Regions from separate parts of the Paenibacillus sp. GQ49 genome, predicted to be linked through region 1. Evidence: predicted binding sites of a transcription regulator. Region 1 holds the regulator's gene; each other region holds the start of a gene.

Region 1 (7,697 bases):
CCTGCAAAATGGCAGGAGTTGCAGGATCTGGAGAACCAGATCTATGTGACTCTGGGCGATTTGGTTCGCAAAGGGGACAAATTGCTGCTTGAGGTGAAAGAAGATCAGGATGATTATCAATCGGATAGTCTGATCACGGACATTACAGGACTGCTGAAAGATCTGACCACATTGAAGGAGAATCTACGTTTCTTCATGCGAATGGATGACGCCAAAACGGTGTACTGGATGGAAGCCAGCGGCCAGTTCCGCAGTAAATCTCTCCAGCTGTATGCCGTACCTGTAGATGTGAGTGCACAACTTAAGGATTTGTTTTTTGACAAAAAGAAAAGTGTTGTGCTTACATCGGCTACGCTCTCGGTAGATAAGTCATTCCAGTTCATGATTGAGCAGCTTGGCTTGCAGGAAGCTTCCGAGAATAATCGGCTGTTAACATCAATGCTGCCATCACCTTTCAACTATCGCGATCAGGCACTTCTGGTGATTCCGCGTGATTTCCCAAGTGTGAAGGGAAGTGTGGGTGATGCGCACTTTGTTAATATGCTGGTGCAATCACTTGCAGAGACGGCAATTGCTACGCGTGGACGCATGATGGTTCTGTTTACTTCATACAAGATGTTGCGACAGGTCTATGATCCGCTGAAGGAGGCGCTGTCTGGCAACGACATCTCGTTGCTTGGTCAAGGCGTTGATAGTGGAAGTCGTTCCAAATTGACTCGCAGGTTCCAAGATGCCAAAGCTACGGTACTTCTGGGCACAAGCAGCTTCTGGGAGGGTGTAGATATCCCGGGTGATGCGCTGACCTGTCTCGCTATTGTAAGATTGCCGTTCCAGCCACCGAATCATCCGTTGGTGGAAGCCAAGAGTGAGTTGCTTCAGGAACAGAAGAAAAATCCGTTTATGAAACTGTCCGTGCCTCAAGCGGTCATTCGTTTCAAGCAGGGATTTGGCCGATTGGTGCGTACAGCAAAGGATAGAGGCATTGTGATTGTATATGATACACGGGTGATTGAAGCGTATTATGGTAAATTCTTTTTATATTCATTACCTGGTCCCAAAATGGAGCATATGCTCACGGAGCAGATGGTTCCACGAATTACCGAGTGGTTGGAAAAACCTGCTAATGAACAAAAATAATGGTTTTTTGTTCGTTATATCATTGCATGACACTATTGTTTGGAGTTAAACTTTATTAGATATTCCCAGATCCGATTTAAGTAGTTGCACGCAAGAACTTATAACCTAAATTACAAGGAGCATTCTGTATAAAATGTCACGTTTATCTTTGAGTTTATACAGAATGCTCATCTTTTCATTTATTATTTTATCGTGGCCTTGGTAAGGGGGAGCAAGAATGAAATCGGATAAAATTTCGGAAGCGGTGGTACGACGTCTGCCTGTATACTTGCGTTATTTGAACGAGTTGCATCAGCGTGAGGTGGCTACTGTTTCTTCTCAAGAGCTTGGACAGAGGCTGGATCTGAATCCGGCGCAAATTCGTAAAGACCTGGCTTACTTCGGTGATTTTGGTCGTAAAGGGATCGGGTATGATGTATCCTATTTGATCGAGAAAATTCGTCACATTCTCAAGATTGATCAGCAAATTAATGTAGCTCTGGTAGGCGCGGGTAATCTAGGTCAAGCCTTGTCCAACTACAACGCATATCTGAAAGACAACATGAAGATTGTTGCTGTATTTGATGCATATGGACCGAAGATAGGTAGTCAAATCAACAGTTTGACGGTAAAACCAATGGATGAATTGACGGAAGCGGTTAAAACGGATAACATCCGCATCGGAATTATCACGGTTCCGGATACGGAAGCCCAAAATGTAGCCGATCAGCTTATTGAATCCGGAATCGAAGCGATCCTTAATTTTGCACCAACAATTCTAAAAACACCGCCGCATATCCGCATTCACCATGCTGACTTTACAACGGATCTGCTTAGTTTGGCCTATTACTTGGAGACTGGAAAGGACGACGAGGAAGATGACAACAAATAGATGGGTAATCCACAACGGCAAATTTGCCGTTAATGAAGGCACAACATGGAACGTGGTTCACGGATACATGGTTGTTGAGAATGACAAGATTGTGCATATTGGTGAGACATTGCCTGATGAAGACAAAAATTGTACCAAAGTGGATGGAAAAGGATTGTTCTTCCTGCCGGGTCTGATCAATACGCATGGTCATGCAGCAATGTCGTTGCTCAGAGGGCACGGAGACGATCTTGCGTTGCAAGTATGGTTGCAGGAAAAAATGTGGCCGATGGAAGCAAAAATGACTTCACAAGACGTATATTGGGGAACTTCGCTATCTGTGCTTGAAATGTTGAAAGGCGGAACTACAGCTTTCCTGGACATGTATGATCACATGGATCAAGTGGCCAAAGTTGTGGAGCAATCCGGCGTTAGAGCAGCACTGGCACGTGGTGTAATCGGGCTGTGCTCGGAAGAAGAGCAATTGCGGAAGCTGGAGGAGTCGGCAGCGTTTGCACGTGAGTGGAATGGACAGGCAGATGGTCGCATTACAACCGTAATCTCGCCACACGCCCCATATACATGCCCTCCTGACTACATAGAGAAGCTTGTACAGGTCGCGAATGACCTAAACCTTCCTCTTCATACACATATGTCTGAAACGCTTCGTGAAGTGGAGCAGAACGTGGCTGATTATGGACTGCGTCCTGTGGCACATCTCGAGAAACTGGGATTTTTCTCCCGTCCATCTCTGGTTGCACATGCGGTGCATCTGAATGACGAAGAGATTGAAATTTTGGCCCGTCATGATGTGGCTGTATCCCATAACCCGGGAAGTAACCTGAAACTCGCTTCCGGTGTTGCGCGGGTACCTGCATTGCTGAAAGCAGGAGTTACCGTGTCACTCGGAACAGACGGACCAGCAAGTAACAACAACCTGGATATGTTCGAGGAAATGAGACTGGCTGCATTGATCCACAAAGGTGTATCTGGTGACCCGACAGCAGTACCAGCAGGCGAAGCGTTACTACTCGGAACGTCATATGGTGCCAAATCCATCTTCTTGAACAATACCGGAGCGCTTCAGGTCGGCATGAAGGCTGATTTTATCGCCCTTGATATTGAACAGGCACATTTCTATCCACATACAGACCTGATCTCACATACGATCTACTCGGCTTCTGCCAAAGATGTTGAGCACGTATGGGTGGATGGAAAACAAGTGGTGAAACATGGCGAATGTCTGACGCTGGATGAAGAACGCATTTTGCGTGAGTCTCAATTGGCATTTGATGGTCTGCTTGCTCGTTAATTGCAGGACAGCATCATAGGGAAAGGAAGTTCGGCTTTTGAAGAAAAAAAAGAAGTGGATATGGATTTCGCTGCTTGCACTGGTTCTGATTCTGTTTGGACTTCAGCGTTATTACGTCTATGTCACGCAGGACCAGCGCAAGGAAGAAGCGCTCGCTATAGAGGCAGCACAGAAGCAACTGGGCATTACATCCTATGATGAATTGCGCAAGTACATCTGGGGAGACAAAGAAGGCTCTGACAACATCTACTGGACCCTGATCGGCAAAAATAAGGATAACCAGGATGTTATGGTCTGGGTTAAATTCGATGCAAACAATCAACCGGCTAAGGGTGCAAACGCTGTACACAGTGAGCTGCTGCAAAATGGTATGTCCGAAGCGCAGATACGCAATCGCTTTAGTTCTGAAGTTCCTGCCGGTGAGATTAAACGAATCATGCCCGGAGTTGTGAATGGAATATATGTGTGGCAAGTGTATTATAAAGACGGTACGCATAACCACTATCGCTTTTATCGTTTTAGCAACGGAGAACAGGTGGACCTGGTCTACACACTCCCGAACAGCTAGAACAAATAGAGTGACATAACTAGAGAATTTAAAGAAATGAAAGAACCGGCAGACGGATATCCGACTGAACCGGTTCTTTGTGTTGCCTGTAAACATATTTGATTTAAATAGTTAAAATTAATAATTTATTCATATTTTCGCCTTCGAAATTGTATATACGATGTGATATACTCAGATATGTACTCAAAGTTACATTCAAAACAAATAATCCTGTCGAAATTCTCGCAGGAGTCAATGTGCACATATTCGTATATACCAATAAGCCAGTAGGTTAGGCCAAAATCTGGGAGGGGTAATTCACTTGAAGCTAAAAGTATTGCCTATTGCTATAACTGCCGTCATTTCAGCCGTTGTGTTGTTTGGAGGTTGGTTTGTATATCGTCAGGTGGCCGTGCAGAATCCGATTGAAAAGATGGTTACCCAGTACGATGGAGTAAATGACGTTCAATTAACTATTAACCGCAATGACGTACAATTGAAACTTGATCTGCAACCTGATGTTGATTTGGGCAGACTGGTACAATATATTCACAAAGAAGGACAGACCCTGATTGGAACACGTTCACTAAAGTTGGATGTTGTGGATCATTCCAGTGAAGCACTGGAGAGCTGGTGGGGGGATGCGATGTTTACCGTAGCTCAGGCGATGGAGAACAAGCAATACACTGAGATTACACCAACGTTGTCAAAGATGGCGACGAATGGAATGAAGGTAAATACAGCGATGGATGACAACAATGTATATGTCAGTCTCAGAGACGGAGATGCCAGCAAGTTTATTATTCTGCCGCGTGTGCCCGGTCAGATAGGAGTGTGGCCTAATGCCTAAGTGGACAAAAGAAGTTGCCATCGGATTTTTTCCCGTATTGATTATTTTCCTTGCATTTACTGGTGTTAATATTGTTCCGATCTTGATTGCAGCAGTGCTTGTCGGAGCTTTGCTGTTCATGATGCAAATGCGTGGCGGGATTACAGTAGGCGCTGCACAGGAACGTAAACGGAAGAAAAAAGGACCTTCCAAGCTTACTTTTGAAGAAATTGGCGGACAGGACAGTGCCAAGCAGGAATTGCGTGAAGCGCTTGACTTTCTGATCAAACATGAAGAAATCCGGAAGTTTGGGATTCGCCCGTTAAAAGGGATCTTGCTGACGGGCCCTCCAGGGACAGGGAAAACGTTGATGGCCAAGGCTGCTGCCCATTACACCGATTCTATTTTTGTAGCAGCATCGGGTAGTGAGTTCGTGGAAATGTATGTTGGTGTGGGTGCCAGCAGAATTCGGGATTTGTTCAAGGACGCGAGAACCCGTGCCACCAAGGAAAATAAGGAAAACGCTATTATCTTTATCGATGAAATCGATGTCATCGGGGGGAAACGTGAGGGTGGTCAACAGCGTGAATATGATCAGACCCTGAATCAGCTCCTGACGGAAATGGATGGAATCTATTCTTCCGATACGCCAAGAATTCTGGTTATCGCTGCAACGAACCGTAAAGAGATGCTGGATAGCGCCCTGACGCGACCGGGACGTTTTGACCGTCACATTCAAGTGGACTTGCCTGACAAAAAGGGCAGAAAGCATATTCTGGAACTGCATGCGGTGAACAAACCTCTGTTGAAGGAAGTTAATCTGGAGAAGACAGCGGAAGAATCATATGGTTTCTCTGGTGCACAACTCGAAAGTGTGATGAACGAAGCGGCAATATACGCCATGCGGGATGGGCTGTTGAACATCGAACAGCGGCACTTGTCTCTGGCTATTGATAAAGTCATGATGGGTGAAAAGACAGACCGTGAGTCCAGTGTGGAAGAGAAGAAAAGGGTCGCCATTCATGAGTTGGGACATGCCATTATGGCTGAACTTGTTCGTCCAGGCAGTGTTAGTCAGGTGGCACTCAGTCCGCGTGGTCAGGCGCTGGGATATGTCCGTCATAACCCGCAACAGGAACAGTTCCTATATACGAAGCGCTTCCTGGAAGAGCAGATCATGATTGCACTCGGAGGAGCAGCTGCGGAGGAAATGTACTACGGTGGTCGTTCCACAGGTTCACGCAATGACTTCGATCAGGCAACCAATGTTGTGCAGACGATGATGGCTTCCGGATTGACTTCACTTGGGATTGTGAACATGGATATGGTGACAACCGAGGAACTGATGAGAGAGAATAAATTAATTCTGCAAGAACTGATGGAACAGACAAAGCGGTTGCTTGAAGAACAACGGACAATTTTCGACAATTCACTCGACATCTTGATTCGTGAGGAAGTTTTGTCTGGCGAACAATTTCGTTGTCAATTTCGTGACAGTGCCCTTCTACCAGCATAATTTATTTATGCTGGTTATTTTTTTTTACATTTCACTCGTGCTAAGATATTATTATATGTTGGGTCGAAATTTGTAATTTTCGGCGAACAGGGTACAATAGAGAAATAGAGAACCGAAAGGATGGAGCAGAACCATGTTTTTCAAAAAAATAGGAGTTGTCGGCGGCGGTACGATGGGGCAAGGTATTTCCCAGATGCTCGCAGCCAAAGGACTTGATGTGCTTCTCGTGGAGCATACAACACAAAAACTGGATCATGCATATAACATGATCGAAACCAATCTGGATAAACAACTGGAGAAATGGGCGATTACAAAAGCGGAGAAGAAATTGATTCTTTCCCGTATAACCAAGGTAGCTCATTTAGCTGAACTTGGAACTTGCGACATGGTCATTGAGACAATTTCAGAAGATCTGGATGCGAAAAAAGCAGTATTCAGCCAACTGGACCAAGTTTGCCCAAGCAATGTCATTCTGGCAAGTAATACATCCACGCTGAGTTTGACCGAGCTTGCAAGCTCGACCAAATACCCAGAGCGTGTTATTGGTATGCACTTTATTCACCCGGTATCCCGGGTTGATCTTGTAGAGATTATTCGTGGACTGAAAACTTCGGATACAACATTCGAAGAGACCAGACGTTTTGTTGAAGAAGTAGCGGACAAAAAAGGAGTCATGATCTATGAATCACCTGGATTCGTAACTTCCCGCTTGATCTGCCTGCTAATTAACGAAGCGTTGCATGTATTGCAAGAAGGTGTTGCATCTGCTGAAGATATCGATGACGCAATGCGCATCGGATATAACTTCCAACATGGACCACTCGAAATGGCTGACCGTTTCGGATTGGATTCTGTTGAAGCTGCACTCGAAAGAATGTTCCGTGAATTCGGAGAATTGAAATATCGTCCTTCTACAGTCCTGAAGAAAATGGTGCGTGCAGGACACCTGGGTGCCAAAACAGGCGAAGGATTCTTCAAGTACGACAAGGATGGTGACCGACTGTGAAAGTACTCGTAATTAATGCGGGGAGTTCCTCGCTCAAATATCAACTGTATAATATGACTGACGAATCTGTACTGGCTAAAGGTCTGGTAGAGCGGATCGGAATGGATTCCTCCATTCTGACACACAAACCGACAGGCCGTGAGGATGTTACAGAAGTTAGTGAAATTTTGGAACACACAACAGCGATCCGTAAAGTCATTGATATTTTGACTCACAAAGAAAATGGTGTACTGGATTCTGTAAGTGAAATTCAAGCTGTTGGACACCGTGTTGTTCACGGTGGTGAAGCATTTAAAGAATCTGCATTGGTAGATGATGCTGCCAAAGCTGAAATTCGTCGTTTGTTCGACTTGGCTCCACTTCATAACCCTGCAGCAATGATGGGTATTCGTGCGGCTGAAGCCAATATGCCTGGTGTTCCACAGGTTATGGTCTTTGATACAGCGTTCCATCAGACGATGCCGGAAAAAGCTTATCTGTATGCTATTCCGCGTGTGCTT
Region 2 (7,697 bases), on a different contig from region 1:
AAACCGGTGACAGCCATGATCGTCTCCAGCAGATCCGGCCGCATCTCGGGTACATCGAAGGTAGCGATCAACTGTCCGTTTGGCTTCAGCACCCGGGCGAATTCACGGAACGCCCGCAACATCGTGCCCGTATCCAGATGCTCCAGTACAGAGATACAGAACACCCGATCAAACTTACAAGACTCATACGGAAGCTGGGCCAGATTGGCCTGCGCACGGTGCAATCGGACGAGAGTTGATTCCGGCAGATCCTGGGCGGCTTGCTCGCCAAAATCAGAAACAATATCCAGTCTTATCGCCTCTTCAGACAAAATACGTTCATCCCAGTCGCAGGCGTGAACCTCGCGGCAGTGTTCGGCGAGCCAGAATTTGAATGGATGGGAGATGCCGCAGGCTGCATCAAGGACAACATCATCTGGACGTGCAAATCGCCGGGCCCATTCATATTCGTAGGGACGGCTCCACCATGCCGGATGCAGCGGGAAGACCAATGTGTCCGTTTTAGGGTCACTTTGCCGAATGTATCTTGATTCCATGAATTCCGTTGCCTTGGGCGTATCCATCATCCCCGAATTCCCTCCTTTAATCCTGTCTCTGCCAAAAAAGATTCCAACACCGTGCTCCACCGGCTCCGCCACCTGGCAAGATCATACGACAGTGCAGTCTCTCGCGCATAGATTCCCAGTCGTTCTCGCTCGGCCCGATCCTGTACAAGACGCACCAGTGCAGCGGTTAGTTCCTGCTCATCAGGAGGTACCAATAGCCCGTTAAACCCATCCTGAATCAGATCATTCAATCCGCCAACATTGGAGGCAATCACCGGAAGTCCACAGCTCATTGCTTCCAGACAGGCATAGGATGTGCCTTCCGAGAACACGGTTGGAATTACGGCAATATCTGCCTGATGGTAGGCCTCCCGAATATCCCGGAAATCATACGTGCGCTGGTTAATTCGCTCCGCATGTGGATGAGTACGATGCCAGTAACGAAAGACTCTCCCTACCGTACTACCTTCGACCAGTTCCCCGGCAAATTCAACCTCCAGATCCGGAAAGGCTCCAAGTAGTTTATCTGCCGCCAGCATCATTGGAATAATGCCCCGTTCCATGCTGATTCGGCGCGGATAGATAATGCGAATTGGACGAGGAGAGGTCACACGAGCATCAATAGCTTTCTTTTCAACCTGTCCCTGAATTGGACCACTAACCTGATACTCAGCATCTGCTTCTACTAGAATCTCCGTAGCCCAATCCTTTGAATTTCGGTGGTTATGAGCAAACCTATACGTTTCGCCATCTGCCCTGACTTCTTCTAGATTCGATAACTGCAAATGGAGATCTACCGTTTCTTTCCCCTCTGGTTCTTGATCGCTATCTGTATCCCCACCTCCATCTCCGTTAGCCTTCCTACTGTTCGCTCCATCACCACTCGTTCCACCCTTGCCTTCCACAGCTTGCATCCCTGATATAACTGCACCAACATTTTCTTCATGACTCGCCAGATCATTCTTCCATGCGACAAGCCATTCGTCTTCCTGTTTTTGCTCGAAGGTTCGCGTTGGTGGGGCAGGTGTGAAATAGGACGTATCCACTGCGTTGGGAATCAGGACAACCTGTCTTGGATCGGTATAGGTGCATGCAGCTCGGCAAAAGGTCTGGAAATGAGAATCCACCGATACAATGCGCACGAGTCCATCCAGAGCCAGTTGAATATGTTCCGCCACTTGTTGTTTGGTCTCCAGTGGCAGTCCGGGACGATCCCAGTTAATGCCGTGACAGATGCCAAGACTGCCCGGTTTGTAGGTGATGGGTTGCCACAGACAGCTGGCATAGATCACTGGGCCGCGCGCTGCGGCTGCCATCCGATCAAAGGCTTCCGGTACATTATCCATGTCGTACGAATAACCAAATACGTCAATCTGCTCCGTCCGAGTCTGGAATGCTTCAAAATAAGAGAGCTGATGAACCTCAGGAATATGCCCGAGTCCTCGGATGACACTGCACAGATCCAGAATATATCGCTCCAGTCCACCCCCAAATACACGACCGAATTCCCGGTTGTACCCGTCGGTGAAACTATGCGTCAGAATACTCACCACGCCCATCTCACGGTCCCTCCTTCCAGGGAATCAGCCGAGGTTCCGGATCGAGAATAGACTCGTAATGTGCAAGATTGCCCCACTCACCGCTAGGATCAATGCGCTTGTAACGCAAATATTTACGAACCCGGTCCTCCAGACTGCCTGCCCAGCCGAGATGCTGAACCTTCAGTTCCGTACTGACTCCAGGCAACACAGTGCAGGACAAGGGAAGACGGGGAACATGATGATTCTGTTGTGGATAAAAATAAGGATATCCAGGCATATACCGTACAAGTGAAGCCGTATGCCGTTTATGCAGACACCAAAGTTCATCTTCCCGGTAGTGGGTCCGACCACCCCACATGTCGTAGAAACGGAATGCAAACCAGTCTGCATACTCCTGATTAATCAGAGTGCGTATGGCTTTCTTGGCCTCTGAGCTGTACAGCTCATCCGCATCAACCGAGAGCAACCAGTCGGGACATGTTCCCGCAGCCGCTTGCCATAAGGTGTTGCGAAGCCGCCATTCCTCGGCGAATAGCGGTTTCTCCAATACCTCCAGACGGACCACCTTTGGATAGGCTTTGCATAGATCCGGTGTTCCGTCTGTGCTGGCATCGTCTACAATGACGATCTCATCCACGAACTCACTCAGATCATGCAATACTTCTTCAAGGTATCGGCCACGTTCGTTGCGAACCTGGAGCATGGCGGTCAGCTTGTTACCTTTGCTTTTGCGAACCCGACGAATGGAGAAGGGCTCTTTGAATACACTTGTTTCCTCTTGTGTTATAGCTGCATTCTGTTCTGCCTGACCTTGTGAATCACCCCAGTGATGCACTTGGCTTCGGATGTCCTGCGTTGGTTGTGCATGATCCGGGGTGTGATCGTCATTTCCCAATGCGTCTGTATGTGTTCGATCGACTGTTTCGGTTGGCGTGTAAGTGGTTTCGGTTCGGATATCCCTGTGCACCATTGGCCCATTCAACTGTTGTCTACGCTTCTTCGGGTCCAGCATCATGGCACCTCCCCAAGCAATTGCTGTACAGCATGATCCAACAACTCCAGTTCGACAATCCAGGCGAGCGCATCTTCATCCTCCAGTGCCGTTTCGAGAAAATGTCGGACTGCCCCGTGCCGTTCCCCTCGCAGTGCCAGCGCACTGCCGGATAATTGCTGATAATCCCGGCGACTGGCATCATCCTGAATATCGACTGCATGCACGAGAGCCAGTGCTTCTTCCACACGTCCAGTCTCCTGGTAGATGCGGAATTTCCAATGTCTCGCCGTTTCTCCGCCAAGTTCGTCCAGGATACGCAGGGCGTTTCCGTAATCATCGTTCATACGCAGTAGTTCTGCTCGTACAAGTTGATCTTCTCCTGCCTCAAGCCAGCGACATAACTGTTCATAATGATGCCGTTCTTGTTCATCTGCTGCACTAATTCCGTACACCCGCAGGGCGTCCTCCAACTGTCCGGCCCGGGCATGAATGGCAGACAGGAATCGATAATGGGAAACCACACAATCACTGCGACCGTTCATGACCGCGTGGGTGAAGGCCTCTTGCAGCGAATGGACGGCCCGCCGATCTTCAAGCAAGTACTCATAGGCTGCCAGCAAAAAGGATATCGTCTCATGTGCACCTGCTTTGGCACGAAGCTGGCGGTAGAAGTCGGCACGTACACTGCATTGAAGCAGGGTGACGCTATCCGGAGTGCCTGACAGGACCTGCCGCAGCGCATGCAGGAAGAACAGTTCGTAGTCCCGGAGAGGGACTTCGAGATCATCCTTTTGCATCGTACCCGCAGGTGCAGGGTCTTCGCCGCCCAGCCAGATAACACGTACGCCTTGGAATAACAGCTTCATATAACGTGTTTCGGAGGATGTGCCTACCAGATCGGCGATGCCGACCAGTTTGGAAATACTGCTCTCCCATAGCGGAGATTCTGCTTCGTTTCCAGCAGGCTCAGGGAGCAGGGCAATACATAGCTCAGGCTCCAGCGAAGCTGTAGCCATTAGCCAGTAGGGATGGGCGATTACGGCTACGGTGCGAGGTTCCAGCAATAGCTGCTCGGCTTCAGGGAGGGAGATGACACTGATGACCGGAGGTACATCTTCTGTTTGCGTCAGGCTACTGACATAGAAGACCTCTCCCTCGATCGACAGCAGTGCAGCAATATCGGGATAGGGAAAGGATGACCAGCCACCTTTGCGAGGGAAGAGAACATATCGGACAGGGGACTGTGCTGTACTGACCTTATCCAGGCTGGCTTCGGTGTCTTCACCTGGTAGTGGTGCAGGTTTTTCCATGAATAGTTCACCTCACCTTGACTGTAATATGGAGCGTCATTCGCTCTGCATGTGCTTCATGCTTTCACTTCATATGTAAAGCCCTCACGGTACTTCGCATGATATGCCTGAGACTAACATATGGGCATTCCATCCCAAACATGAGTATCTTCCATGAATAGATGCAGTTGGCAAGCTGTGATAATAGGCTGAATTTTATCTTTTGTGTGACTAGGATCACTTTTTTTTGCTCTAGAGACGAAGATTGTGATAATTCTCACATGTATAAAATAGGTAATCTGGCACAATACGTTCATCAACGTATTTGGCGGACAGACAGCGAAGGTGCAGCTTCAATGCCAGATACGCATACTGCGAAGTGAACAGAAAGAAGGGGTAACGGTATGGATCCGATTATGTTATCGCGTATCCAATATGCACTTACAACGATTTTCCATTTCTTTTTTGTCCCGCTATCCATCGGTCTTGTACTGTTGGTTGCGATTATGGAGACGTTGTACGTTGTTAAGGGGAAGGAAATCTACAAAACGATGGCCAAGTTCTGGGGCAAGCTGTTCCTGATTAACTTTGCCGTCGGGGTTGTCACAGGTATTTTGCAAGAGTTCCAGTTCGGTATGAACTGGTCCGAGTACTCCCGATTTGTCGGGGACGTGTTCGGTGCGCCACTGGCTATTGAAGCGCTACTGGCGTTTTTTATGGAGTCTACATTTATTGGTTTGTGGATATTCGGATGGGATCGTTTGTCCAAAAAAGTGCATCTGGCCTGCATCTGGCTGGTGTTTGTCGGCACATTCCTGTCCGCGCTGTGGATTCTGGCAGCCAATTCATTTATGCAGCATCCTGTCGGGTTTGAGATTAACAACGGCCGAGCCGAGATGAATGATTTCTTTGCACTCATCACGAATGGTCAGCTTCTCGTCGAATTCCCACATACGATTTTTGGGGCATTGATGACAGGGGCTTTTGTCGTAACCGGGATCAGTGCTTACAAATTGATGAAAAAGCAGGATGTGGAGATCTTCCGCAAATCGTTTAATATTGCGATCATTATCGCTCTTGTTTCCTCGTTTGGTGTAGCTTTCTCCGGACACTTCCAGGCTCAATATCTCGTGGAGACACAGCCGATGAAGATGGCAGCCAGTGAAGGCACATGGACAACGACAGAAGATCCGGCACCATGGACGGTGGTCGCTTTTATTGATCCGGATAAACAGGAGAGTACGGGTGAGATCAAAATCCCTGGATTGCTCAGTTACCTGTCCTACAGCAAGTTCTCCGGTAGTGTCAAAGGCATGAAGGAGCTTCAAGCTGAGTATGAACAGACGTATGGACCGGGGGACTATATCCCGCCAGTACGGACAACGTTCTGGAGTTTCCGTATCATGATTGCAGCGGGTGGTTTGATGATTGCACTGGCGCTATACGGTACGTTCCTAGCCATGCGTAAGAAGCTGGAGGTCGCTGGGAAGTGGTTTATGCGTCTGATGGTATTCGCTATATCCTTGCCATTTATCGCTAATACATCAGGTTGGATTATGACCGAGGTTGGAAGACAGCCATGGACGGTATTTGGTTATATGACCACCGAAGCCGGAGTCTCACCGAATGTATCCGCAGGAATGATCCTGTTCTCGACCATTGCTTTTACCGCTGCGTATACGGTTCTCGGAATCGTGATGGTATACCTGTTCGTACGTGAGATCAAGGCAGGGCCATTTGCGGTCGAGAAGCCAGAAGATCACGATGAATCGGCCGATCCGTTCGGCGTGGATGGAGGTTATTCCGTTGTCACTAAGTGAGTTGTGGTTTTTGCTGATTGCCGTATTGTTTGTTGGTTTCTTCTTTTTGGAAGGTTTTGATTTTGGTGTGGGGATGTCTACAGGTATTATCGCCAAAACAGATCGTGAACGCCGGACTCTGATCAACTCGATTGGTCCGTTCTGGGATGGTAATGAAGTATGGCTGATTACAGCAGGGGGCGCGATGTTTGCCGCCTTCCCGCACTGGTATGCCACATTGTTCAGTGGTTTTTACCTGCCACTTGTAGTGGTGTTACTCGCCTTGATTGGTCGCGGAGTTGCTTTCGAATTCCGCAGTAAAATGAAACAGCAGCGCTGGCGCAAAACGTGGGACATCATCATTGTTGTCTCCAGCGCGCTCTTGCCTTTCCTATTCGGCGTGGTCTTTGCCACATTGATGAAAGGTCTGCCCATTGATGGAGAGATGCAGCTGCGTGCAGGATTCCTTGATATTGTTAATCCGTACACCGTGATTGGTGGCATGAGTGTAACGCTGCTGTGTCTGGTTCATGGATTGCTGTTTGCATCACTACGAACAGTAGGTGATCTCAGAGAGCGTGCCTTGAAGACAGCGCAAAAATTGATGCTGCCGCTGGCTGCACTGCTCGCTGTTTACGCGTTAATGACGTATTTCATGACCGATGTGTTCGCCGTACGCGGCTGGGCTCTTTGGATTATGGCTGTACTCGGCGCAGTTTCGCTTGCACTTGCGGCATACTTTGTTCGTCAGAAGCGGGAAGGTTGGGCTTTTGGGATGACAGGGGCTGTGATTGCAATTGCCTTTGCCTCGGTCTTTATTGGACTGTTCCCAAGAGTGATGGTGAGTTCCTTTGGAGCGGCATATGACCTGACCGTATACAACGCCGCATCCGGCGCTTATTCATTGAAAGTAATGACAATTGTAGCCTGCACACTGCTGCCGTTTGTTCTCGGTTATCAGATCTGGAGTTATTATATCTTCCGCAAACGTCTGAACGAGCAGCACCACCTGGAGTACTGATATGGGACGGGGGCTGCTGAAGCTGCCGGGCATCCGGCCTGTACTGGCGCTGGCATCAGCGCTGGTACTGTTGCAGGCGATGACGATCATTATGCAAGCCAAATGGCTGGCACAGGCCATCACGGCATTGTTTGAAGGTTCATCCGTAACGGAGCAGTACCCGGTACTGCTGCTGTTCCTGGCTGCTTTTGCCGCCCGCTACGCCTTATCCTTCTGGTTACAACTCGTGACATCACGATATGCGGAGAGGACAGGGACCGATCTGCGCAGACAGATGGTGGAGCAGTGGTTCAGGCTCGGGCCGCGTTATGCCAAGACGGAAGGCACAGGCCATCTGGTTACCCTGGCACGTGAGGGAACAGCTCAATACAAGACGTATCTCGAACTATTCATTCCTCGTATGCTGGGCATAGGATTCACACCTATCGTCATTCTGCTGTATGTGTTTAAGCTGGATCTGATGTCCGGGGTTATTCTGATGCTGACACTCCCAATCCTGATCGTGTTC
Region 3 (7,697 bases), on a different contig from region 1:
GCTGGTGGTCGAAGGCACAGGCACACTTATGCTGGATGGAAAAGAACAAGAGGTGAAACAAGAGGATGTAATTCATTGCGGCGGTGAAGTGGAGTTTGCATTCCGTAATACAGGAGATCAAGAGGTCCGTTTGTTCGTGGTGTTAAATAAAGTACCAGCAGCATCGTATGCAAAGGACATCTAAGATCTAATATCAAGGAATCGATAAAATGATTCACTGCTCGACACCAATATAAGGGGAACTCTATTCTGGAGTTTCCTTATTTATTTTTTATTCAAGAATACCTTAATCAAGTGTATGTTCCCATCGCAAAACAAAAAGCATACTTGAGTCTGAGAACATCAGATTTAAGTACGCTTCTTCATATTCCACCAGGAACTTGTTCATTCATCCGGTCTATAGTCATTCTGCCTAGAAGTATCCCAGCATTTCCTTGGCTTCATTTGACATCAGCTGTGGAGACCACTGTGGCTCCCACACGACTTGAACATCAATATCGGTCTTATTTGTATTTTCCTGCAAAACCCATTTCACCGCACCAACGATGGTATCGTGCAGCGGACAACCTGGTGTAGTTAACGTCATCCGTACATGTACTCGTTCAGCTTCTTCCCTTACTTCATACACCAGACCAAGGTCAACGATATTAACACCTAATTCAGGGTCATATACTTCTTTGAGACATTCCAGCAAATGCGTGGTTTGTTCCATCATGTTCACTCTCCAGTCCATTTTATTAACATTAACGTCTGAATACCAAAGCAATATTTGTTATATAAACGATGGAAACCAGAGATAAGATTGTTCCTCCAACCATCATAACCTCTGCCAGATTAATCAGAATTCCACTGACTAGCAGAAGGCTTCCAGCCACCATGGCGATCATCCCCCAATTGACGTTCCGTTCACTCAGCATACCAGCCATTAGCGGTGTTCCGGGTCTGCCTGCCTGCTTGCCATATTTATGGGTCCACCAGAGAAAAGGCACGATTTTGGAGGCATATCCGAGTATGGTGAGGGACACCCAGCCCCCGAGATATACCCATCCAGACAGCAGAACAACCCTTGGATGGAGCAGCAGTTCGGTTCCTTGCGCGGAATAGATCAGTAGGGCGACAGCATATACGGCAAAGGCACGACTTACATAGACAGACCAGCGAATGCCTGGGCCGGGGTTGCTTTTGTGACGTTTTTCCTGAATCTGCTCCAAGTGATACACGTAGAAGAGTAGGGCTGCAGTTAGGAGCAAGAGCGCGAACCAGAGCAAGCCTCCCATGATACCTGTGAGAAATGCGACAACGCCTGTAATTACAGCTGCATTCCATAGAACCAGGACCACTTTCTGTAATCGAATGGAATAATTGTGGGACAGGTAGAACATGGATAGCATTTTGTAACTGAATCCGGTAATTAACATGCCAAACCAGCCGAGTGTTCCCATCCAGATATGTGCGCCGAACAAGCGTTCATGCATACCATTCCAATCACCAAAGGCAAAATTCAGACCCATCAGCATACCGGATAGCCCGGTAAGAACCAGATAAAGACACGAACATGCTGCACTAATCGTTACCGGATTCCATTGTGAGGCACGGAAGAGGGTAACGGCCATATTCCATCCGAACAACAGGATGCCAGAGAGCGCGAGTGTCGCAGAACCGGCAATCCAGATGACATCTGCACGAATGAAGCCGTATAACATGCCCACGATTCCGATACTGAACAAGACATAATGACAATAACCGAGAACCAGACTGTAGATATTGGATTGCAAAATAACATGTATCAACTGATAAACGGCACCCATAGCCAGCATGGTTGCCCACCCGAGCACAAACAGATGGGCATGAAACCAGCCTTCGGGTCCTCTGAGTTCATCACCAAGCCAACCTGTCAGCGAGAGCAGGGAGAATGCGTGATACATTACAAATCCAAAGATGCCCGTGATGATAAAAAGAAACGGCAACCTGGACATGGCTTTCGCCTCCTTACCCTTTTTCAATTCTCACTTTGGCCGTACCATCGGCTTGATCCTCAACCGTGAAGGGGCAACCGAGATTATTTAACTCTTCAATCAAGAAGACTGGCACACGGTCATTATGAATCAGTACGACTTCCCCAGGTTTGCAACGCTCCAGTGCGGCAAGGGTTCGCATCATGGGTTGTGGCGGTTCCAATCCGCGATTGTCCAGTATAACGGTTGGCGCCTGTAGGGATTCAAAGTTTTCAATCGCAACAGCTTGCTCCTCTGGATGGCCTTTGCATGAAGCTGATTCTCCGTCTGAATCGGGCACAGAATCGACTTCCGATTCAGATAAAACCATTGCAGATAATACTTTTGCGCCGGTTTTATTTTTTTTGTGTACAAACGTGGTAATCCAGTGATCTGAACCTTTTCGTTCCGATGTGCTGGAGTATCCTTTCATCTTGAGAATAGCGAGTAGAGGCGTTGGTTTGAATGGAGCATGGAGTACAAAGACATCTTCATGCTGAAGGCCTTTGACCGTGTCCATGATCAGTTGAAACGGCTCCAACTTTTTACTCAGATGAGGACGCACATCCAATTCAACAATATGGACATCAGATGGAGACATGTACGTTCACATCCGATCCTGCGCTAGCTACATCCGCCTGTTGTACCAACTGTAGAGATGATTCATAAAGGGCGGCCATTCCACCGTACAGCGCGTAGAAGAATGACTCCGGCGCATCGAGGGAAAAGGACAGATAGGCTTTGGGGTCCATGCCGAGTACACGCTCAAATAGTCTTGCACTGTCATAGGCGTAAAAACAGAAATGAGTATATTCGAACACAGGCATTTTTTCGTAAATGGTAACAATCTCTTGTGCATATTCGGCCTGCTCACGCTGTGCTATCTGCACCATTGTTGTGGCATCTTCCAACCTCAGCGTGATGCGAAGTGTAGTATCGTCAATCATTTCAACGTGGGCCATAGCGGTTCAGCTCCAATCTATAGTTTGCTGATCTTGACCTGAAAGGTTGTAGGGCCCTGCTCAATATACTCCCAGTTGAAGCCATCAGGATGTGTGGACTGGAACTGGAATCGAAGTGGCTTTGGATCGTGATCATTGATGAGCAGCATGGATTCCTGTGGTTGCAACTGATCAAACGTTTCGAAAATAACTTTATGTTTCAAATGCGGTGGATACTCCGTGGCATTAATGGTTGCTGCGTATGTGTTCATGTGTCATTCCTCCAAATTGGGATAGTGTGGTGCTGCAATTTGATTATAGAAAACGTGAGGAGGGGTCTGTGTGAGCAGGCTCACATATTTCTTTTTGCCATAATTTCGCCTTATTTAGACCACAATCCTGTTTGGAAAAGGGTTGCGGAGCATATATAGATGTGCAACTATGCGCTATGTTTCACTTCTTGTGATATTTTGCACAGTTCGCTGATCGAGACATCCTTATATTTAGCGTCAAGATGACACTAGATGAGAGGAAGAGCAGGTTCCTCCTTCGGCTGATGTTAAGACAGCACCCTAGAGAAGGGAGGTACGTGTATGGAGTCAAAATTAATGGACCCGTTTGGAAGAGTGCATGATTATTTGAGAATCTCGGTTACGGATCGCTGTAATCTCCGCTGTGTGTATTGCATGCCGGAGGAAGGAATGCAGTTTGAACCGCCAGAACGCATCCTGTCCTATGAAGAAATCACGTCCATCGTTAAGGTGCTTGCTCCACTGGGCATTCGGAAATTGCGTTTGACCGGAGGGGAGCCTCTTGTTCGCAAGGGGCTGGATCAACTGATTGCGATGTTATCCGCTATTCCGGGAATTGAGGACATCGCATTGACAACCAATGGCGTCTATTTAGCAGCTTATGCGGATCTGCTGAAGGCTGCCGGGTTAACCCGGGTGAACATAAGCCTGGATTCTTTGAAGCCAGAACGATTCGCAAGCATTACTCGAGGCGGCAAGGTGCAGCGTGTGCTGGAAGGCATTAAGGCCAGCCAAAAGGCCGGATTTCATCCGATCAAGCTGAACGTGGTGCTGATGAAAGGCGTGAACGACGATGAGGTGGAAGATTTTCTGAAGATGACCCGGGATGAACCCATTCATATTCGTTTTATTGAGTACATGCCTATTGGAGAAATTGGAGAAGGTTGGAGATCAGGGTATATGCCCCTCGAACATGTGCTGGAAACATGTGAAGCACGATGGGATTACGAAAGCTGTGGAGAGATTTATGGGAATGGTCCTGCAGACAGTTATCGCATTGTGGGAGCTGCCGGAACCTTTGGTCTGATTCACCCGGTGAGCAGCCATTTCTGCGGGAAATGCAATCGGCTTAGACTGACGGCAGACGGAAATATCAAACCTTGTCTTTACTGGTCGGATGAGTTCAATGTTCGTCCACTCGTAGGTGATGACAAGGCGGTGCAGGATTTATTTTACAAGGCGCTCGGAGCCAAACCCGAAACACATGACATGTTAAAAGCCTTAAACGGGCAACAGATTGACGGCACGCCAACGCTGCGACATATGTCGCAAATCGGAGGTTAGCAACAGCAGTTCAGGATTCAACTTGCATCAACAGGTCATATATGTGGGAGGACAACAATGAGTAACAAAAGCATGCCCTGGATGGGCAAACTCAAATATTTTGCCAAACGTGAAAAAAGTGCGGAGGGCTGGAGTGAGATGTCCCCGGTCAACCGGGATTGGGAAGATATCTACCGCCGCCGCTGGCAGCATGACAAAGTGGTGCGTTCCACGCATGGCGTCAATTGTACCGGATCATGCAGCTGGCAGATCTATGTGAAAGACGGCATTGTCACTTGGGAAACGCAGGCTACCGACTATCCTTCAACCGGACCGGATATGCCGGAATTTGAGCCACGAGGTTGTCCACGTGGAGCGAGTTTCTCATGGTATCTGTACAGCCCGCTGCGTGTCAAACATCCTTACGTTCGTGGTGCGCTGCTGGACATGTGGCGTGATGCGCTTCAGACACATGGTGACCCGGTTCAAGCATGGTCCAGTATTGCGGATGATCCGGCCAAAGTGAAAAGATACAAATCTGTACGTGGTAAAGGTGGATTAATTCGCGCGTCATGGGGTGAAGTGACGCAGATTATTGCCGCTTCGCTGATTCATACGATCAAAGAATACGGACCGGACCGGATTATTGGTTTCTCTCCAATTCCTGCCATGTCGATGGTCAGTTATGCAGCAGGGTCACGGTTCTTGTCCCTGATGGGATCACCATTGCTCAGTTTCTACGACTGGTATGCGGATCTGCCGCCGGCTTCACCTCAGATCTGGGGCGATCAAACGGATGTGCCGGAGAGCAGTGACTGGTACAACTCGGGATACATTCTGGTATGGGGCTCTAATCTGCCAATGACGCGGACACCGGATGCCCACTTCCTGGCTGAAGCACGTTATCGGGGAACGAAAGTGGTATCGATCAGCCCGGATTATGCGGAATATGTGAAATTTGCAGATACATGGATGTCGGTAAAACAAGGAACGGACGGCGCTCTGGCGATGGCTATGGGCCATGTCATCCTGAAAGAGTTTTATATTGAAAAGCCCACGGACTATTTCATGCAATATGCCAAACAGTATACGGACTTTCCAAATCTGCTGATTGTGGAAGAAAAGGACGGCATACACACAGCAGGCAGATTTCTCGTTGGGGAAGACCTGGGTATTACGGGCAACAATATGGCATGGAAAACGCTTGTATACGATGAGAACAGTGGAACCTATGCGATGCCAAAAGGAAGTTTGGGCTTCCGTTGGGGTGAAGAAGGCACATGGAATCTCAAAATGGAACAGGTGGAGAACGGTGAGCCGATTGATCCAAGACTATCCATGCTCGGAGTCCATCATGATCTCGTAACCATTCAACTGCCGTACTTTGATGATGAGGGAAAACATGTCATGAAGCGGCAGATTCCTGTACGCCAGATTTGGCTGGGAAACAGATGGATTATGGTAACATCCGTATACGATCTGGTACTTGCCAAATACGGAATTGAACGTGAAATGACACGTTCTACGGATTCAGCAGAAGTAGTCACTGGTGCGGTGCAGTTGAGTGTACGTGTTCACCGTGGAGACGACATCTTGAATGCACCACAGGTAAAACCATTCACCCCAGCGTGGCAAGAGAAAATCACTGGTGTGGACGAAGAGACTGTCGTACAGATTGCACGTGAGTTTGCACAAAATGCGATCGATACCAAAGGGCGTTCCATGATCATCATGGGAGCCGGTATTAATCACTGGTACAACTCCGACGTCATCTATCGCGCCATCATTAACTTAATACTGATGACAGGCTGTCAGGGTGTGAACGGTGGAGGTTGGGCGCACTATGTTGGTCAAGAAAAACTGCGTCCGGCTGAAGGCTGGCAGACGATTGCCTTTGCTCGTGACTGGACCGGACCTGCACGTCTGCAGAACGGAACATCTTTCTTCTACTTTGCAACAGATCAATGGAGATACGAGGAGACCCAAGTAGGAGAATTGACTTCGGCGCTTGAGGGTGAACCGAGGTTCCAGCATGTGGCTGATTATAATGTGATGGCTGCGCGTATGGGCTGGCTTCCATCTTATCCACAATTCAATCGTAACTCAATTGATCTGCATCAGGATGCACTGCAGGCTGGAGCAATGACGAAGGAAGAGATCGGTGCTTATGTAGCCTCTGAATTGCAGAACAAAAATCTGAAGTTCTCAATCGAGCAACCCGATGATCCAGCGAACTTCCCGCGTGTACTATTTGTCTGGAGAGCGAATCTGATCTCAAGTTCCGGCAAAGGACATGAGTATTTCCTCAAGCATCTGCTCGGTGCAACGAACGGATTGCTGAATGATGACGATCATGGACTGCGCCCAGAGCATGTGGAATGGGTGGATGAAGCACCGGAAGGCAAACTCGACCTGATGATCAATATGGATTTCCGGATGGCAGGTACGGCGATGTATTCCGATATTGTGCTGCCAGCAGCGACCTGGTATGAGAAAAGCGATCTGAGCAGTACGGATATGCATCCGTTCGTTCATCCATTTAATCCGGCTGTAGCCACGCAGTGGGAATCCCGTTCGGACTGGGATACCTTCAAGGAAATTGCACGTGTATTCTCCGAGATGGCTGTGCAGCAATTTGATGGTCCACAGAAGGAGATCATAGCTACACCGCTGTTGCATGATTCACCAGATGAGCTTGCTCAACCGTACGGAGAGATCAAAGACTGGAGCGAGGGAGAATGTGAAGCAATCCCGGGGAAAACGATGCCGCATATTCAGGTCGTGGAACGTGACTATGCTGCCGTATATAACAAAATGATCAGCCTTGGACCTGTGGTGAAGGATAAACCAATCGGTACCAAAGGCATATCCTGGTCTGCCAGTGAAGAGTATGAAAAACTCAAGGGCATCCTGGGCGTGCATCGTAAAGATGGCGTTGGACAAGGATGTCCGGATCTGAGCACAGACCGTAATGTTGCTGAGGCCATTCTGACCTTGTCCAGTACAACGAACGGCAAGATGGCTGTGCGTGCGTGGGAAGCGCTTGAACAGAAAACAGCATTGCATCTGAAAGATTTGGCTGAGGAACGGTCTGAGGAATGTTTTACGTTTGACGAGATCACTTCCAAACCGAAAACGGTCATTACCTCGCCTGCATTCAGCGGATCGGAAAAAGGCGGACGTCGATA
Region 4 (7,697 bases), on a different contig from region 1:
TGAACATTTTGCCGATGTAGTCTGGATTCATGTATATTTCCCCAGCGATAGACTGGAGTGTTAATGTCTCGTCCTTGTAGCGTTTCTCTACCAACTGTTTCACACTGCCTACCATCTGCGATTGTCTGGAGCGATGTTGATCATAGCGGCGCAGGGTGATTTCCTTGCCAACAGCAAGCAGAAACTGTTGAAAAGAATGCAGGGTGCTGGACTCAATCATACCTGGCAACTGATCCATATACCTTTTCATCTCGGCAGAGCCACTGAGTCGAATCATCTCCATAAACATCTGAATAAGATAGGACTTCGTTTGGGATATATCGTATCGCAAGCTGGCAAGCATCTGAAACATCCGGTTCAGCTCTGATCCCACTTCCTGCCAGTGCCCCGCCTTGATTGCAGTAACCATCCGCTCCGGATCGTATTCGAATTCAGGAAGAATGCGCTCTCCGGGAGAGTAAATATCCCGCTCCATAATGAGACTGCCTTCACCGAGGTAAAAGCGGTAATTGAGATAAACTAGCGTCTGCATGTACAAATGGCGTGCCTGCGAAAGGTCTCCTGGCTCGCTCAGCGCAATCGTGAGATCATCATGGTAATATCGGGTAAATGTGGCGCGAATCTCATCGATATTATGGAACAACTGCGTTTCAGATAACTTTTCCTCCATGATTAGTAACACATGCCCCCCAACCGTGGCACTTAAGATGGGATTGTGAAAAATATCCTCGGCAATGTTCTTCACCGCGAACAAGTGCAAATACTCATGATCCCCCTCAATCTCTACCAGCAGCAACCGCACACGCTGATCCTGAAACTGTACATCGAATAATTCCTCGAAATACTTCCATTCCTTGACCCCGTATGTTCTGTTCGTGACTAGCTCTTTCAGAAAATATTCCTTGGCATGCGGCAATACACGCTCCAGATTGTATTGGATCGACTGCACAAAACACTCCTGATCGGTCAACTCCCGCTTCTCACTGACCAATTCACTAATAGCCTGTACGAGATGCTCTTCACTGCAGGGCTTGAGCAAGTAGTGCTTCACCCCATACTGCATGGCCGTTTTCGCATAATCGAACTCCGTAAAACCCGTGAGCATGATAAACGAGATATGCTGATACTTCTCTGCCACAGCTTCAACCAGCTGTAACCCATCCATTCCCGGCATGCGGATGTCCGAGATAATGATATCTGGACGTTGCCGCTCAATTGAAGCAAGCGCTTCCAATCCATCTTGAGCAATGCCGATCAGTTCTGTTCCTAATCGGGACCAGTTCACGACACTGGAGATCCCGTCCGAGATCATAGATTCATCATCAACCAACAAAACCTTGTACATCGTATGCATCCCCCTACCTTTAACCAGTTCCATTCTATTATATGGGCATTATGCACAAATAGAGGGGAGGTCGTTGATTGACATGGGAATTGAACTATAACAAGTCTGATTTCTGAACATTCCTGGCTCATCTCATTGGGAAAATCATTGGCACGGCTATTGGAGTTAGTCTCTGTAAAGACAAAACAACCCTCACCCCGCTACTGGGGTGAAGGTTAGCCTCGCTTCATTTTACAATATCATCAGGGTATGGGTACGGACGGAGTAATTCCGCTACAACATTACGTATCCATCCCATACTCCTTCACTTCACGATTACGGTTCAACACCGCATGCAACACAAAACCAAGTACCGCAATCGCTGCTGTGCCTGTTGCCAGCCAAGCTACAGGAATAAGTCCCTGTTTGTCATACATAACCCCCATCGCATAGGGGCCGATAACCCGTCCAACCGCACCGATCCCACCCGATATCCCGATGTAAAAAGGGGCCGCCCTGCCCGCATGCTCCGAGATAAACGCAGGTGTTGCAGGGGAGATCAACATCTCTCCAAACGTGGCCAGTACCATGGCAAGCACCATGCCTGGATAGCTGTACATGGTAATCATGACAATGTAGGCCATGCCATAGAATACCGCACTCGCCGTCATCTGGGCAGTGGAGGTACGGGCCATGGTCCGTTTCACCCAGCTGGTAAAAGGTTGGCCTACAAAGATCAACACCCCGTTTAGGGTCCAGAGCAGACCGTACATTCTTTTTTCCATACCCTCAGAAATGATATACGGGGACACGCCTGTGTTCCAGATGGAGTTGCCGAATAACAGGAAGAGCACGCCCAAGCTCATAAACAGATATAATCGGGTATTACCCAGCAATGCCCAGACGCCCGGCCCATCAGGAACGGTTTTCCGTTTCGTCAGATGTACTTCCCCCTGATCCGGTTCAACCCGGGACAGATAATACCAGAAGAAAATTGCAAACCCGGCTGAGGTCACCCCGTTCAGTACAAAGCTGAGGTGATAGGAAAAGTCAGCCAGAAAACCACTCAGCGCTGTACCAATCGCTACCCCGATATTGTTCGCTACATAGATAATATTGAATAATTCACCGCGTCGCTCCGCAAACCGGAAGCCAATAAAGGCCTGAATCGCTGGCAGCGACAATGAACTGAACAGACCAATCCAGCCCATCGCACATATAAATATGACCCAATACGCACTAATCCACGGCAGCGCAAACAAACCTAACGCATTAAGCCCCAGTGAGCCAATAATCAGCTTCTTCACGCCCACCCGGTGATACAACGAACCTCCGAGCAACTGTCCAAAGATGCCACCCAGGGACTGAATGAGGATCACAAAACCCGCGTTAGCCATCGTTCGTCCAAGTTCATCAAACACATACATGGTGGTCAGCGGCCACATCAAGGCACTGCCGGTTGCGTTAACCAGGCTTGCTAATAAAAATATTCTCACTTCTTTTGGATAGTTATCCAGCCATCTCATCATCGTTAATTCATTCTCCTTAGTACCTCTGCACAAACAAATGGCCATAAAAAATAGACCTTTGCCCTGACGGCATAACCATAACCAGCCAGAGCGAAGGTTTTATGAAGTGTTACATCTATTGCACTATAATCCTGCTCAAATTCTAGCCTTTGTTCATCTTACCTCAAAAAAATCAAGCTGCAAGCACACTCATTGACGCTTCACTTCAACAGTGGCTGAGAAGAAGGTCGCCCCGTTCCCCATGTCCGACAACCGATTGGACGTCAGTGAATTCGCTCGCTGCTTCTTGCCGTCACCATCCCACCATAAGCCTTGGCTGATGACGGTTCCCGGCAACATGGCTTCACTCACCTTGGCGGTAAGTTCGATGCGCCCACGATCATTCCATACCACCACGGCATCTCCATCCTCCACGTTTCTACGGATGGCGTCCTCGGGGTGTATCTGCAATAGAGGCATCTTTTCCAAACGTTGATGTTTGGCTGAATTACCAAAGGTGGAGTTCAGGAAATTATGGTTTGGCGGCGATAGGAACATCAATGGATAGGTATCGGCAGGTCCAGCCGGATGCTCCCCATCATATCCTTCAACCAGAGCACTATAGGTAGGGAGCGGCGGAAGCCCTCGCTGTTCCATCGTCTCCGAATATAATTCAATTTTGCCTGAAGGTGTGGGCAGCTGATCCAGAAATGCAGCATGTGGCGACATATCCAGCTTCACGAATCGATGCTGCTTAAGTCCCTCCAACGTGACTCCATTCATGTAGGGGTTGCCTGTGCCCTGAAGTGCGTCCTCAATCATCTGTTCTGGCGTTTCTCCAAAGATTGCAAGATCGTACCCCATGGCCTGCCCAAGCAGTGAGAATAGTTCCACATTGCTCTTGCTCTCCCCAATCGGTGCAATTACCGGCTCTTGCAGGTGAACGTACTGATGCCAATAAGAGGTGTACAAGTCCGTCGCTTCAAATGAAGATGTGGCTGGCAATACGATATCTGCATATTTCGCCGTATCCGTGATGAACAGATCATGCACAACCGTGAACAGATCTTCCCGTGCAAAACCTCGCTCCACCCGCTCGGTATCCGGTGCCACCACCAGTGGATTGCTGCAGTAAACCATCATAGCCCGGATCGGCTGCTCTGCTTCCAGCAACGCTTCACCAATCCGGTTCATGTTCACTACTCGCGGCTCCGGATTCTGCCGCAGCTCCGGACGTTCCAGCGCGTCGCTATTCGTGCTCGCGTAGCTGTTGGTGCGAACAGCACCGCCGCCTTGCTTCAGCCATTGCCCTGTAATGGCAGGCAGACAAGCAACGCTACGCACGTTCATTCCCCCATTATCATGGTGCTGGAGGCCATTCCCGATGTGAATATGAGCTGCCTGTGCGTTGCCGTATAGTTCGGCCAGCTCCACAATGGTTTCCTCCGGCACACCCGTAATGCGTGCAACACGTTCAGGGGTGTAACTGCGGACATGATCACGTAGTGCCTCATGACCTACCGTATACTTTTGCATAAACGCTTCATCCGTTAGTCCCCGTTCGAACAACACATGCATCAAGCCCAGCGCCAGTGCGCTGTCCGTGCCCGGATAGAGCGGGATAAACCAGTCGCCCCATTGGGCGGTACGATTGCGATGAACGTCGATGACGACGATCTTGGCGCCTTTTTTGCGTGCTTTCTCCGCCAAAACGACCTGGTGCATATTTGTACTGACGATATTGCCACCCCACACCAGGATGAGATCCGCATGCTCCGTATCTTCCGGAACCGTTCCCCGATTGGCACCCATCGTATATTTCCAGCCCGTATTTCCAGCGGAGTTACAGATCGTCTGCTCCAGTACACTCGCACCAAGCGCATTGAAGAAACGCCGATCCATGCCGTCTACGCCGAGAATGCCCATGTTACCGTAAAAGCTGTAGGGCAGGATGCTCTCAGGGCCGTAAGTCTCGGACAATGCAGCGAATTTGGTCGTAATCTCGTGAATCGCTTCATCCCAACTGATTCGTTCGAACTTGCCTTCACCTTTGGCTCCTACACGTTTCATCGGATATTGTACACGCTCAGGGTGATACACCCGCTCAGTCATATTTCTAACTTTATTACAGATGGCACCCTTGGTTATGGGATGATCCGGATTACCTGCCACCTTCACAATTTTGCCGTTCTCTTTATGTAATAACAGACCACAAGTATCCGGACAGTCGAGCGGGCACACCGCCGCAAATATACCATTCTCCTGATCGATCATCGTAAGGCTCCCCTCTTTAAAAGCTATCCCTATATCATATCTTCTTCGAGGTTATCGCGTAAAGAGAACAGTATATTTTCGCCTAATATTAACCGCTATAGCAGCTTCAAATTATTCTCAAAAAAATGTTTTGTCGTTTGATTCAACTTCAGAATTCAGGGGTAAATTAAAAATAAGGCATTAGGCTAGTGTTTCCCCACTTCCTCCTCATGCCATATCATGGACCACTCCCGAAATTCGCCATGAACAGGTTTCGTTCCCCCGAACCTTGTCATGGCGAATTTATTTTGCGTTAAACTCCAACGAGGACCCCATACAAAAAAACGATCCCGCCCTGCTCCATCACAGCATATTCGCCATGAACCGAGCAAGATCAGAATCGTCTTCACTTCTAATATACGTGTATCCATACCTCGCTGTGCCTGCTATGCTTGTTTGCTCAACATCACTCTAGCCTCCGTCTCCACAGCTTCGATCGACGTTACTATCTCCGGTTTCACTTTTGGCTCAGCTTGGCGCAGGTACACCACCCAGTAGGCTGCAGCTACAAACAGAGCACCACCAGTCAGATTCCCAAGCCATACCGGAATGAAATTCATCACATATTGACCCCACGAATAATGTCCTTCGAAGATTGCCGCCGGGATGAGGAACATATTGGCCACAACGTGCTGGAATCCAATCGCCACAAATGCCATCGTTGGAAACCAAATGCCCAGTACCTTGCCACTCATCGTATCGGATGCATAAGATAGCCACACGGCAAGTGCCACCAGCCAGTTACAGCCGATGCCAGAGATGAAAGCTTGCAGGAAGCCATCATGCAGCTTATGCCCAGCCATATCCACCACTTTCGCCAGATATACACCCTCTCCGGTCAGACCCAGCACATGTCCAAACGCGTACGCGACAAACAAAGCTCCAACAAAATTACCAATCGTCACTAAGGTTAGATTTTTCAACATGTTACCCACGGATAATTTTCGTGCAATCGTAGCAAGTGGAACTGCCATCATGTTTCCCGTCAGCAGCTCGCCACCACCGATGAGTACCAAGATTAATCCAACCGGGAACACTGCTGCTCCAATCAGATTGACTAGACTTCCCCACTCAGCTGGCGCAGAAGCAATCACCCGAATATCCAGTAGAAACCCCAGCGCAATAAAAGCCCCTGCCAAAAAACTAAGCACCAGTACAGAAGACACCGGATATTGAGCCTTCTTCATTCCTGTTTGCGCCGTATATTGTGCAACCTCAAGAGGTGTTTTTGCTGCCATATCATTCATCCTCTCCTTCATTGTTCATCGATTGGAAAAACGACCTGAATTTCATTGTTTATGCGTTGAATACCACATCCTAATTGTATCTCGGTCCTAAACATAACTTTGTGCAAATTATCACAATGTTGTTTAAAAAGATACTTTAAAAGTGTCTTTTAATAGTTATGACAGAAGAGTATCGTAAGACCCTTTGTAGCTAAAAACCACAAAAAAGACTGACGATATACTCGCCAGTCTTCTTTTTCCTATATAACATGCTCTCTGTTCAACCATCTACTCTGCTTCCTTACACCATTGCTGGTGCTTTTACTTCTATTGGAGGCAGTGCTTGCAGACCAGCCGTGTTTAGGAAGTTCCACGGTTTGTTGTAATGTGGCTGGAAGAAGAAGTCGATGAAGGCCAGCTCATCTACGGTCATGTTATTTTGGATGCAGACCGAGATCGTATTAATCGATTGGGTCAGATCAACCTGAGACATCACCTGTGCTCCAACGATCCGACGAGTAGCCTGCTCATATACTACTTTGAGCAACAGTTTCTCAGCCGTTGGCATGAACTCCGGACGGTAGCTGTCTTCCAGTACCACGGATTCAACAATCAGGCCTTCGTCAGCAGCAGATGTTTCCGTCATCCCTGTACCCGCGATATTTTGCTCATAAATTTTGATACCCGATGTTCCTTGCGTACCCATATACGGTGTCGTAGGACGAACCAGATTGCGAGCTACGAGTGTACCCATCCGCACGGCGTTAGTCGCCAATGGAATGTACGCTGCTTTGCCTGTTGGGTTGTAATGAATAGCACAGCTGTCACCCGCAGCGAAGACGTCTTTTTGACTCGTTTGCATATATTTATCCACGATGATTGCGCCGTTTGGCAGCATATCCACTTGGCCTTTGAGCAGCTCTGTATTTGGACGGAAACCAATGCACAGAATAACCAGATCGGTTTCGAACTCTCCTTTGGACGTGATCACCTTAGTTACTTTGCCATTTTCACCAGTAAACTTCTGTACCGTTTGACCGAGAGCCAGCTTGATGCCACGCCCAGTCAACGTATCTTCAATCGCATCCGTGAATTCAGGGTCCAGGTATTTGTTCAAAATCCGGTCCACACTGTCGATCAGGGTAACTTCCTTGCCATTCATTTGGAAAGCTTCCACCAGCTCTACGCCGATATATCCTGCACCTACAACAGTAACACGTTTGGCATCTTTGGCTTTTTCAATAATCGTGTTGGAATGATTGTAGTTTTTGCAAAGTAAAATGTTATCCATCTCGATGCCTTCAAGTTTTGGAACAACAGGCCATG

The links. Region 1 encodes Rex, which represses fermentation and respiration genes when NADH is low (regulators of the CRP and FNR family bind a similar motif). Its sites were predicted from a motif close to TTGTGAAATATTTCACAA; they were not measured.
Region 2: a site for Rex is predicted at 4,635-4,652, ahead of AC6CIF_RS07640 (cytochrome ubiquinol oxidase subunit I). Genes of this name have one in related genera too.
Region 3: a site for Rex is predicted at 3,396-3,413, ahead of AC6CIF_RS17850 (DUF2249 domain-containing protein). Genes of this name have one in related genera too.
Region 4: a site for Rex is predicted at 6,492-6,509, ahead of AC6CIF_RS08260 (formate/nitrite transporter family protein). Genes of this name have one in related genera too.

Annotation. Positions count from the first base shown of each region.
Region 1 covers NZ_JCAXEL010000016.1:59,519-67,215, reverse strand. Annotated here, with positions in the region: gene dinG (ATP-dependent DNA helicase DinG) at 1-1,137, shown strand, start outside; gene AC6CIF_RS23195 (redox-sensing transcriptional repressor Rex) at 1,355-2,008, shown strand; gene AC6CIF_RS23190 (amidohydrolase) at 1,995-3,299, shown strand; gene AC6CIF_RS23185 (DUF5590 domain-containing protein) at 3,337-3,867, shown strand; gene AC6CIF_RS23180 (hypothetical protein) at 4,169-4,696, shown strand; gene AC6CIF_RS23175 (AAA family ATPase) at 4,689-6,191, shown strand; gene AC6CIF_RS23170 (3-hydroxyacyl-CoA dehydrogenase family protein) at 6,325-7,197, shown strand; gene AC6CIF_RS23165 (acetate/propionate family kinase) at 7,194-7,697, shown strand, end outside.
Region 2 covers NZ_JCAXEL010000003.1:97,956-105,652, forward strand. Annotated here, with positions in the region: gene AC6CIF_RS07620 (class I SAM-dependent methyltransferase) at 1-566, opposite strand, end outside; gene AC6CIF_RS07625 (glycosyltransferase family 4 protein) at 563-2,104, opposite strand; gene AC6CIF_RS07630 (glycosyltransferase) at 2,106-3,101, opposite strand; gene AC6CIF_RS07635 (tetratricopeptide repeat protein) at 3,098-4,390, opposite strand; gene AC6CIF_RS07640 (cytochrome ubiquinol oxidase subunit I) at 4,774-6,189, shown strand; gene cydB (cytochrome d ubiquinol oxidase subunit II) at 6,134-7,189, shown strand; gene cydD (thiol reductant ABC exporter subunit CydD) at 7,191-7,697, shown strand, end outside.
Region 3 covers NZ_JCAXEL010000009.1:237,031-244,727, reverse strand. Annotated here, with positions in the region: gene AC6CIF_RS17875 (cupin domain-containing protein) at 1-184, shown strand, start outside; gene AC6CIF_RS17870 (metal-sulfur cluster assembly factor) at 413-712, opposite strand; gene AC6CIF_RS17865 (YceK/YidQ family lipoprotein) at 744-1,976, opposite strand; gene AC6CIF_RS17860 (DUF2249 domain-containing protein) at 1,990-2,595, opposite strand; gene AC6CIF_RS17855 (hypothetical protein) at 2,582-2,956, opposite strand; gene AC6CIF_RS17850 (DUF2249 domain-containing protein) at 2,974-3,207, opposite strand; gene moaA (GTP 3',8-cyclase MoaA) at 3,529-4,530, shown strand; gene AC6CIF_RS17840 (nitrate reductase subunit alpha) at 4,588-7,697, shown strand, end outside.
Region 4 covers NZ_JCAXEL010000003.1:248,186-255,882, reverse strand. Annotated here, with positions in the region: gene AC6CIF_RS08280 (response regulator) at 1-1,345, opposite strand, end outside; gene AC6CIF_RS08275 (MFS transporter) at 1,627-2,850, opposite strand; gene AC6CIF_RS08270 (molybdopterin-containing oxidoreductase family protein) at 3,043-5,106, opposite strand; gene AC6CIF_RS08265 (hypothetical protein) at 5,292-5,516, opposite strand; gene AC6CIF_RS08260 (formate/nitrite transporter family protein) at 5,532-6,383, opposite strand; gene AC6CIF_RS08255 (FAD-dependent oxidoreductase) at 6,673-7,697, opposite strand, start outside.